Regions from separate parts of the Proteus sp. CA142267 genome, predicted to be linked through region 2. Evidence: predicted binding sites of a transcription regulator. Region 2 holds the regulator's gene; the other holds the start of a gene.
What was found. Region 2 encodes LexA, which represses DNA repair genes until DNA is damaged. Its sites were predicted from a motif close to TNCTGTATGTACATACAGNA; they were not measured.

Region 1 (4,436 bases), on a different contig from region 2:
ACTTTTTGTTTTAATTTTATTTTTATTGGTGTTGTGATGATGTTATCGTTTTTTTTATCAAGATTTAGATTGAATTATATTTTGAATGTTGAATTTTTTTGAATGATTTTTTATAAAAAAATGGAATAGAATATGAAATGTTAATTTTTTAATAAAAAATATTTATCTAAGTAGACTAGTAGTTATCACGATTTATTCACATCGAATGTAAATTATTAAAATAGTGATTTTATCACTTAATTTAATTAAATCTTATTTCGGTCAAGGAACAAATCAAAAAACTAAAAGGTAATAATAGCCTTATTGCTGGCATTATGCTTGTCATCTATTTATTAGAATGGTGAATGCATAAGTGTATTTATTGTCAGGGAGGTAAGGATATAGCTAATTATGGAGAATAAGCGAACACTGCGAAATATTATATTCAGCGGGATATGGATCATTTGGACTCTTGCCTTAATTGCCTTTTGGCGTTATCAGATGGCAGGCGAGTTTTTGATTATTCTAATCCTAATTTTTAGCATTATTATTTATTCTATGACGTTGAGGTTAAAAAAAGCCACTATGTTTAGTCGTAAAACTGAAACACCAAAAGCAGCAGAGCCTGTTGCACCAGTAATAACAGAAGAGAAAAAACCGATGCCAGAGCAAAAACTATACACGATTATTGCAAAAGGAACGGTATTCCAAGGCGATATTAATGTTGAAGGTGATATCCAAATTTGGGGTAAAGTAGCCGGCAATATTAATGTCAAAGATGGCGTTATTCGTGTTATGCATGCGGGACAGGTTGAAGGTGAATTAACAGCACCTGATATTATTATTGATGGTTTTGTAAAAGGCATCTGTGCTGCAAATAATTTAGATATCTTAGAACACGGTGAATTACGTGGTACTAGTCGTTGTGGCAGTATGTCTATTAAGCGTGGTGGTATTTTTACTGGGCAATCAGAGCAAGTTGAACATCAAGCAAAATCAGTTGCTCAACAACGTGTTGTTTCAATAAAAGAAAGCTCTAATGCAAATAAAGACAAAGTTGTTGCTCCAGTAGAAAACCAACTAAAAGAAAACAAAAAATAAAGTACCATTTTTCTTTTCATTGTTCGTTGCTTATCCTATTTTATCGCTATTGTCTTAATTTTATATAAATAGAGAATAACGATGAATTTAGATACTCCCAGACTACACCTAAGAGAATGGCGTGAGAGTGATAAAGCGCCATTTTTTTCTGAAATCAACTCTTCACCTGAAGTGATGCGCTACTTTCCTTGCACTTTATCTCAACTAGAAAGTGATAATATGGTTGAGACTATCCGAGAAAAATTTATTCAGCAAAATGGATGGGGAATGTGGGCTGTTGAATTAAAAGAAACTCAAGAATTTATTGGTTTTGTGGGGTTAAATATTCCAGCAGCATCTTTGCCATTTTATCCCTGCGTAGAAATTGGTTGGCGGATTGCGCAAAAATTTTGGCGAAAAGGCTATACCTATGAAGCAGCTTTAGCTGTATTTAAATGTGCGTTTGAAACGTTGGGATTAGAAGAGGTTGTCGCTTTTACCGCAGTTTCAAACCTTCCATCTCAAGGAGTAATGCAAAAACTAGGTATGCATCAATCTAATAATTTCTTTCATCCAGCATTAGATAAAGCACATCCTCTCGCTGAGCATGTTTTATATCGTCTGAAGAAGTCTGATTTTACTTTTCAGTCGAACGAATAGTCCGTTTTTTTTCAGGAAGAGGGGGAACGGGTTTTTTATCATCAATAAGATGACGTATTGCTAAGATTGGATGATAAATCAACATTCGTGGACCAGCCCAGCGCATGATCTGTTTCATTGTTTCTCGTTTGGCTGGCTGATAACAATGAATAGGACATTGTTTACAGGCCGGTTTATCTTCACCATAGCGACATTTATCTAATCGGTTATAGGAATAATTGATTAATTGTTGATAATAATCTGAGTCAGCTTCAGGATGCGAATGAGCATAAAGGTGAACCATTTTTTGAATAGTTTTTTTCTCACGATTTATTCTTTTTCCTGACATACCTTTCTCTCTTAGTAATATGTTGCATTTATTATACATCTTATCATTAAGCCTATAGAGACGCTAAAATATTATTTAATGCGTAATCATAAAAAATTTTGTCAAAAAGACTTTTCTTTTTTCTTAGAATATAATACTGTATTTATATACAGTTTATTTGCCTTTAAATGGTGAAACCAATGCGTGTGGAAATTTTATTTAATAAACAATCTAAGATAACTGACTCATTATTTCCGCTCTTAGAACACGAACTGAGAAAAAAGATCATTCCAGAATATCCAGATATGCAGTTTCGTATTGCCTTTAGTAGCATGAACTCAATTCAAGTCACAGGCATAAAAGATGAAACTAAGCATGAACACATAATGGAACTTATTCAAAGCGTTTGGGAAGATGATGGTTGGTTGCAAACAGACGATGAATAAAGTGCAGTAAAATTTAGCAAATAAAGTAATTACGATTGTCAGAATGAATTGGCTTTTTACTTGTTTATATAAAAAGCCAATAACATAGAAAAGGAAATCACTGACAATCGGGCTTTAAAACTGTATATCTATCAATGATGACAAATCTTATTTTCACTCGTTGTAAATCCACCCTCTGCTGGAATAAATTTACCTTTCCTTTCTAAGAAATCAACTAATTCAGTTGCTGTCATATTTTCAGCTGAGCACGTATGAAAACGTGAGTCATTACCGAATTGTTTATGGATAGCATCAATTAGCGATGTTTTAGTAAATGCAGTCTCTGAAGAAAGGATCATTTGTAAAACTTCATGACCATGTATTGATGACATATTGAGTACCCTAAAAAATAAAAGATACATTAATTATGCATCTTTATAAGAGGGTATCTTTGTTTTTAATCATAAAAAGCGATGACATTATATCATCGCTTAAAAAGAATCTTATTTTTCACTTCGCTGAAGTATTTTTTGCATTTCATCTTTGAGATGAAGCTTTTCTTTTTTTAGTTTGGCAACTTCGTCGTTATAGCCAGCTCCGTTTGGGCCTTCTAGTTTAGCAATTTCTTGATCGAGTCGATGATGTTTATCGTAGAGCGCTTCAAAGCGGGGATCACTATTTCTTAATTGAGAAACAAGGGATTGTTGATCTGAGAACATATAACCTCCTATGAAAAGAAATTGGGTCTCTATTTCAGTATAATCATAGATTGGTTATCTGCATGGTAGAGCATCACAAATTTACATTTCATGAAAAAACGTGATTTTTCTTTTTAAAACATTCGGAATTATCCACTCATAGTATTATTTACTAAGATGTTAGCATTCAAACACTAAAAATATTAGTATTCGGATAACGAGTAATAAAAACATCTGAATAATTTTGTTAGCGGCGAAGTGTTCGCTGTAAATATGGAGAGAGTGATGAACAAAGTAATATTATCTTTAGTAGCAGCAATGTCTTTATCTGCGTGTGCACAAGCTACCGACAGTTTAGATAAAGTTGCACCTTATCCTAAGGCTCAAGAAAATCAAGTTCGTCATGTTATCGAGTTAGAGAAAAAAGATAATGAAAGCAATTACCAAGTTGAATTAATTATTGGTAAAGAACTGAAAGTAGATTGCAACCATCAGTGGTTTGGTGCGGATCTAGATGAAAAGAATTTAGAAGGTTGGGGTTATAGCTATTATGTTGTTGGCGATTTAAATGGCCCAATGTCAACAATGATGGGATGTGCTGACAATACGAAAAAAGATGCCTTTGTACAAGCAAATATGGGATCAGATGCCTTTATTCGTTATAACAGCAAATTACCTATTGTTGTTTATGCACCAAAAGATGTTGATGTGAAGTATCGTATTTGGTCAGCAGCTGAGACGACTCAAGATTCAGTTAAAAAATAACGACCAACTTTATTTAGTGTTTACTAAAAAGCCCTTTGTTGTTGAGACAAAGGGCTTTGTTGTTATTTTAGCTAGATATTAGCGAATAACTAAAACTGACATTTTGGCATGGCGTACAATTGATGACGCTGTTGAGCCTAATAAATAAGAAGAAACATTAGGTCTATGTGACGCAATCGCAATTAAATCAGCATCAATGTGACGGGCATATTCTAAAATTTCATCTTTTGCGTTACCAACGCCAACATTACATACAATTTGCTCATCAGGAATTTTTGCATCTTTAATCATTTCTTGTAGTGCAACAAAAGCAAGACGAGTACGTTCTGACGAATCTTTGAATTTTTCAGGAATTGCAGCAAACTCGATACCAAAGAAAAGTTCAGCATTAGGAATAACGGTGAGGAAGTGGATCTCAGGTTTACCCACCTTTGCTATTTGTTCAATGTGAGCGATTAGTTCCTGAGAAAGTTCATCTTCTAAAATATCAATGGGAACTAGGATTTTCTTATACATTACAAA
Region 2 (4,436 bases):
TTTGGCTGACCGTCTGAGCGGCGAGCGGAATATCGTGATCAGGACAACGAGGCTCACCAACACGTGCAAATAAGAGACGTAGGTAGTCGTGAATTTCTGTAATCGTTCCCACTGTCGAACGTGGGTTGTGCGACGTAGATTTCTGCTCAATCGAAATAGCGGGGGATAAACCTTCAATATGGTCAACATCAGGTTTTTCCATCAACGAAAGAAACTGACGAGCATAAGCAGAAAGCGATTCCACATAGCGTCGTTGCCCTTCTGCATAAAGCGTATCAAAGGCTAAAGAAGATTTACCTGAGCCAGAAAGCCCCGTAATAACAATCAGTTTATCGCGAGGAATGATCAAGTTGATATTTTTTAGATTATGGGTGCGAGCGCCCCGTACTTCGATTTTATCCATGAATATATCCCGGATTGAGAGAGTCGCCGAAAAAGAAAGAATCGGATAATTATGACACAAAGTTAACTGAATGGATATACAGTATATATAGTGAAATTGAATGGTGATGTAACTCTGTCATTTTGAGACAGAAAAATTTCGACAATGTTCACAATTGAGAAATTCATCACACGTCATATTCAAATTTTAGCGTACGTGATAAACTTATTCGCTTATGATTTCAAAAAATTTACTTTCGCAGGAGTACCTCACATGGCGAGCAGAGGCGTAAACAAAGTTATTCTTATCGGTAATTTAGGGCAGGATCCAGAAATCCGTTATATGCCAAGTGGCGGTGCAGTTGCCAATCTAACACTGGCAACATCAGAAAGCTGGCGCGATAAACAAACCGGTGAAATGAAAGAAAAAACCGAGTGGCACCGTGTGGTAATTTTCGGCAAATTAGCGGAAATTGCGGGCGAATATCTGCGTAAAGGTTCACAAGTGTATATCGAAGGTCAGTTACAAACACGTAAATGGCAAGACCAAAGTGGTCAAGACAGATATAGCACTGAAGTTGTTGTTAACATTGGTGGCTCAATGCAGATGTTAGGCGGCCGTGGTGGCCAAGATGGCGCACCTTCTCAAGGTGGTCAAGGCGGTTGGGGTCAACCACAACAGCCACAAGCATCACAACAATTTAGCGGTGGTGCACAATCTCGCCCAGCACAACAACCAGCTGCCGCACCAGCGCCAAACAATGAACCACCAATGGATTTTGATGACGATATTCCGTTCTGATAGTTACTTGAGAACAATTTATCTAAAATCACTTAAAAAATTAACCCAGCTCAAGCTGGGTTTTTTGTTCTAACAACAGATACTTTTAAAAAGGACGTAATACCACAGTTATTTTCACAAAACCCCACTTTACACAAAGGTTTACTCTTGAAAAATATGATAGGATCTGTGTCATTAACAACGTCTGAGAGCATCTTATCCCCATGAATGAAGAGAAATTGCTCGCTCAGGCAGAAAAGATCTGCCAGAAACGAGGTGTTCGCCTGACTTCACAACGTCTGGCAGTATTACGTCTGATAATGCAGCAACCTTCTGCTATCAGCGCATATGATTTATTGGATTTATTACGCCAAGTTGAGCCACAAGCAAAACCACCTACTGTCTATCGTGGGTTAGAATTTTTACTTGAGCAAGGATTTATCCATAAAATAGAATCCACCAACAGTTATGTACTTTGTCATCATTTTGATGATGTTGAACATACGTCAGTAATGCTAATTTGTGACCGTTGTTTATCTGTCACTGAAAAGAATAGCCATAAAATTGAAGATGCAATTTCATTACTAGCAAAAGAGAGTGGATTTCATTTACGACATAGCGTCATAGAAATTCATGGATTATGTTCACAGTGCCACGAAGCACAAGAGTGTACACATCCTGAAGGTTGCCATCATGATCACAGTATGGATGATAACCTTAAGCAGAAAAAAACCGGCGACTATAAGCCTCGTTGAGCTTATAAAATACAAAAAGCCAGGTGACTTGTATCGTTGTCATAAGCACCTCCGTAATTAAAACACATCATATTGTAATTACATTTGTAGTGAAATGGTGTTTTTTTATACAAATTAGAAATAAAAAAATGCAGATGATTTTGTGGTCTTACATATCATCTGCATCTTTATAAAATAAGTTGTATTGACTTACGTTGGTACAAATTACAGCCATTCGCCGTTACGAATAACCCCTACTGCTAAACCTTCCACAGTAAAGCTTTGTTCGCGTAAATCGACGATAATAGGTGAAAATTCTGGGTTTTCTGCATGAAGTTCAATTTTATTACCGCTTTTCTTAAAGCGCTTTACTGTCACTTCATCTTCGATACGAGCCACAATAACTTGCCCGTTGTGAACATCTTGCGTTTTATGCACAGCAAGTAAATCACCATCCATAATGCCAATATCTTTCATTGACATACCATTAACGCGCAATAAAAAATCTGCACTTGGTTTAAATAGCATTGGGTCAACTTGATAGTGGCTTTCAATATGCTCTTGCGCTAAAAGTGGTTCACCAGCAGCGACTCGCCCAATTAATGGCAGTCCTTCTGGCTCTTCTTCCATTAGCAAACGGATACCTCTGGACGCACCAGAGACAATTTCTATCACGCCTTTACGAGCAAGAGCTTTTAAGTGCTCTTCTGCCGCATTTGGTGAGCGAAACCCAAGTTGGGAAGCTATTTCAGCCCGTGTTGGTGGCATACCCGTTTGCGAAATGTGATCACGAACCAAATCGTAAACCTGCTGCTGCCTTGCAGTTAATGCTTTCATTCCGCCCCCTGTTTGTTTATACAGTCAGACTGTGAGTATATACAGGTATATGACGATTTGAAACCTTAAATGAATATAAAACACGCATCTTTGGATTATTTTTCGACAAAAATCGAATTTTTTAACTTTATGCGAAGAAATGCCCCCAAAGAATGGTTACCCAAGTAAATAATCCCAATATAATAGCGATCAGAACGGCGGCAGAACCCATATCTTTTGCACGTCCGGATAATTCGTGGTATTCAGATCCAATTCGATCGACAACGGCTTCTATTGCACTATTTACTAGTTCCAAGATCACAACCAATACAACGGAACCAATGAGTAAAATGCGCTCTAGACCACTGACATCGATGAAAAATGAAAGGATAATTGCAACCAAGGTCACAATTGCTTCTTGTCTAAAAGCGGCTTCATTAATCCAAGCGGCACGAATGCCTTTGTATGAATAGCCACCGGCTTTGATGATTCGGGTAAGACCTTTATTTTGATTAGCCATAATAAACTCTATCGAAAACAAACGATTATTTTGCCACTTTTCTCTATTAATATTGTCACAGCACCACAGATCTACGAAAGACTTTCTGTTATGCTTTCGAAGTATTGCTAATAAGAGGCTACAACTATTTATGTCAGCTTGGCGTAAACTATATTATAACACATTGAATTTACCACTAAAATTATTGGTAAAAAGCAAACGAGTTCCGACTGATCCTATCGCTGAATTAGGGTTAGATACGTCGCGATCTTTCCTTTATGTTCTGCCTTATCATTCAAAGGCGGACTTACTGACATTACGACAGCAGTGTCTCTCTTTAGGATTGCCTGATCCGCTGCAACCTATCGAAATCAGTGGAACTAAGCTTCCTGCATATGTCTTTATTGATGACGGCCCAAGAGTATTCCGTTACTACTCGCCCGATCCTCGTAAAGATTCCGTGAAGACATTCCACGCTTATCTTGATGCACATCGTAATAACCCACATCTTGATATCGAGATGTTGCCGGTTTCCGTGATGTTTGGACGCTCTCCAGGTCGTGAAGGCCATAATGGCGTTCCACATTTACGTGTGCTTAACGGTATCCAAAAATTTATCGCTATCCTCTGGTTAGGTCGTGATAGCTTTGTTCGTTTTTCACCCACTGTTTCAATGCGTGAAATGGCGAACGAACACGGTACTGACACCAGTATAGCTCGAAAACTTGCGCGTGTTGCGCGTATCCACTTTTCACGTCAGCGTTTAGCGGCTGTTGGTCCAAAATTGCCAGCACGCCAAGATCTCTTCAATAAATTGCTCTCATCGAAAGCCATTGAAAAAGCGATTGAAGATGAATCAAAAGCGAAGAAAATCTCACTTGATAAAGCGCGTAAAAATGCCACAGATATCATGGAGGAAATTGCAGCTAATTTCTCATATGAAGCGGTGCGTATTAGTGATCGCGTATTAAGTTGGACATGGAATAAGCTCTACCAAGGTATCAACGTTTATAATGCCGAGCGAGTACGTAAACTCGCACAAGATGGGCATGAAATCGTTTATGTTCCTTGTCACCGTAGCCACATGGACTACTTACTACTTTCTTATGTGCTTTATCACCAAGGTTTAGTACCACCACATATTGCGGCAGGTATTAACCTCAATTTCTGGCCAGCAGGGCCTATTTTCCGCCGTTTAGGGGCTTTCTTTATCCGAAGAACCTTT

Region 1: a site for LexA is predicted at 2,182-2,201, ahead of C0T34_RS04425 (DinI-like family protein). Genes of this name have one in related genera too.

What each region holds. Positions count from the first base shown of each region.
Region 1 covers NZ_QPMG01000001.1:940,766-945,201, reverse strand. Annotated here, with positions in the region: gene C0T34_RS04440 (polymer-forming cytoskeletal protein) at 565-1,080, shown strand; gene C0T34_RS04435 (GNAT family N-acetyltransferase) at 1,162-1,719, shown strand; gene C0T34_RS04430 (nitrous oxide-stimulated promoter family protein) at 1,697-2,047, opposite strand; gene C0T34_RS04425 (DinI-like family protein) at 2,227-2,472, shown strand; gene C0T34_RS04420 (YecH family metal-binding protein) at 2,604-2,843, opposite strand; gene C0T34_RS04415 (DUF465 domain-containing protein) at 2,955-3,170, opposite strand; gene eco (serine protease inhibitor ecotin) at 3,435-3,914, shown strand; gene C0T34_RS04405 (universal stress protein) at 3,993-4,430, opposite strand.
Region 2 covers NZ_QPMG01000015.1:24,857-29,292, reverse strand. Annotated here, with positions in the region: gene uvrA (excinuclease ABC subunit UvrA) at 1-403, opposite strand, end outside; gene ssb1 (single-stranded DNA-binding protein SSB1) at 656-1,183, shown strand; gene zur (zinc uptake transcriptional repressor Zur) at 1,387-1,917, shown strand; gene lexA (transcriptional repressor LexA) at 2,122-2,733, opposite strand; gene C0T34_RS17420 (diacylglycerol kinase) at 2,861-3,232, opposite strand; gene plsB (glycerol-3-phosphate 1-O-acyltransferase PlsB) at 3,363-4,436, shown strand, end outside.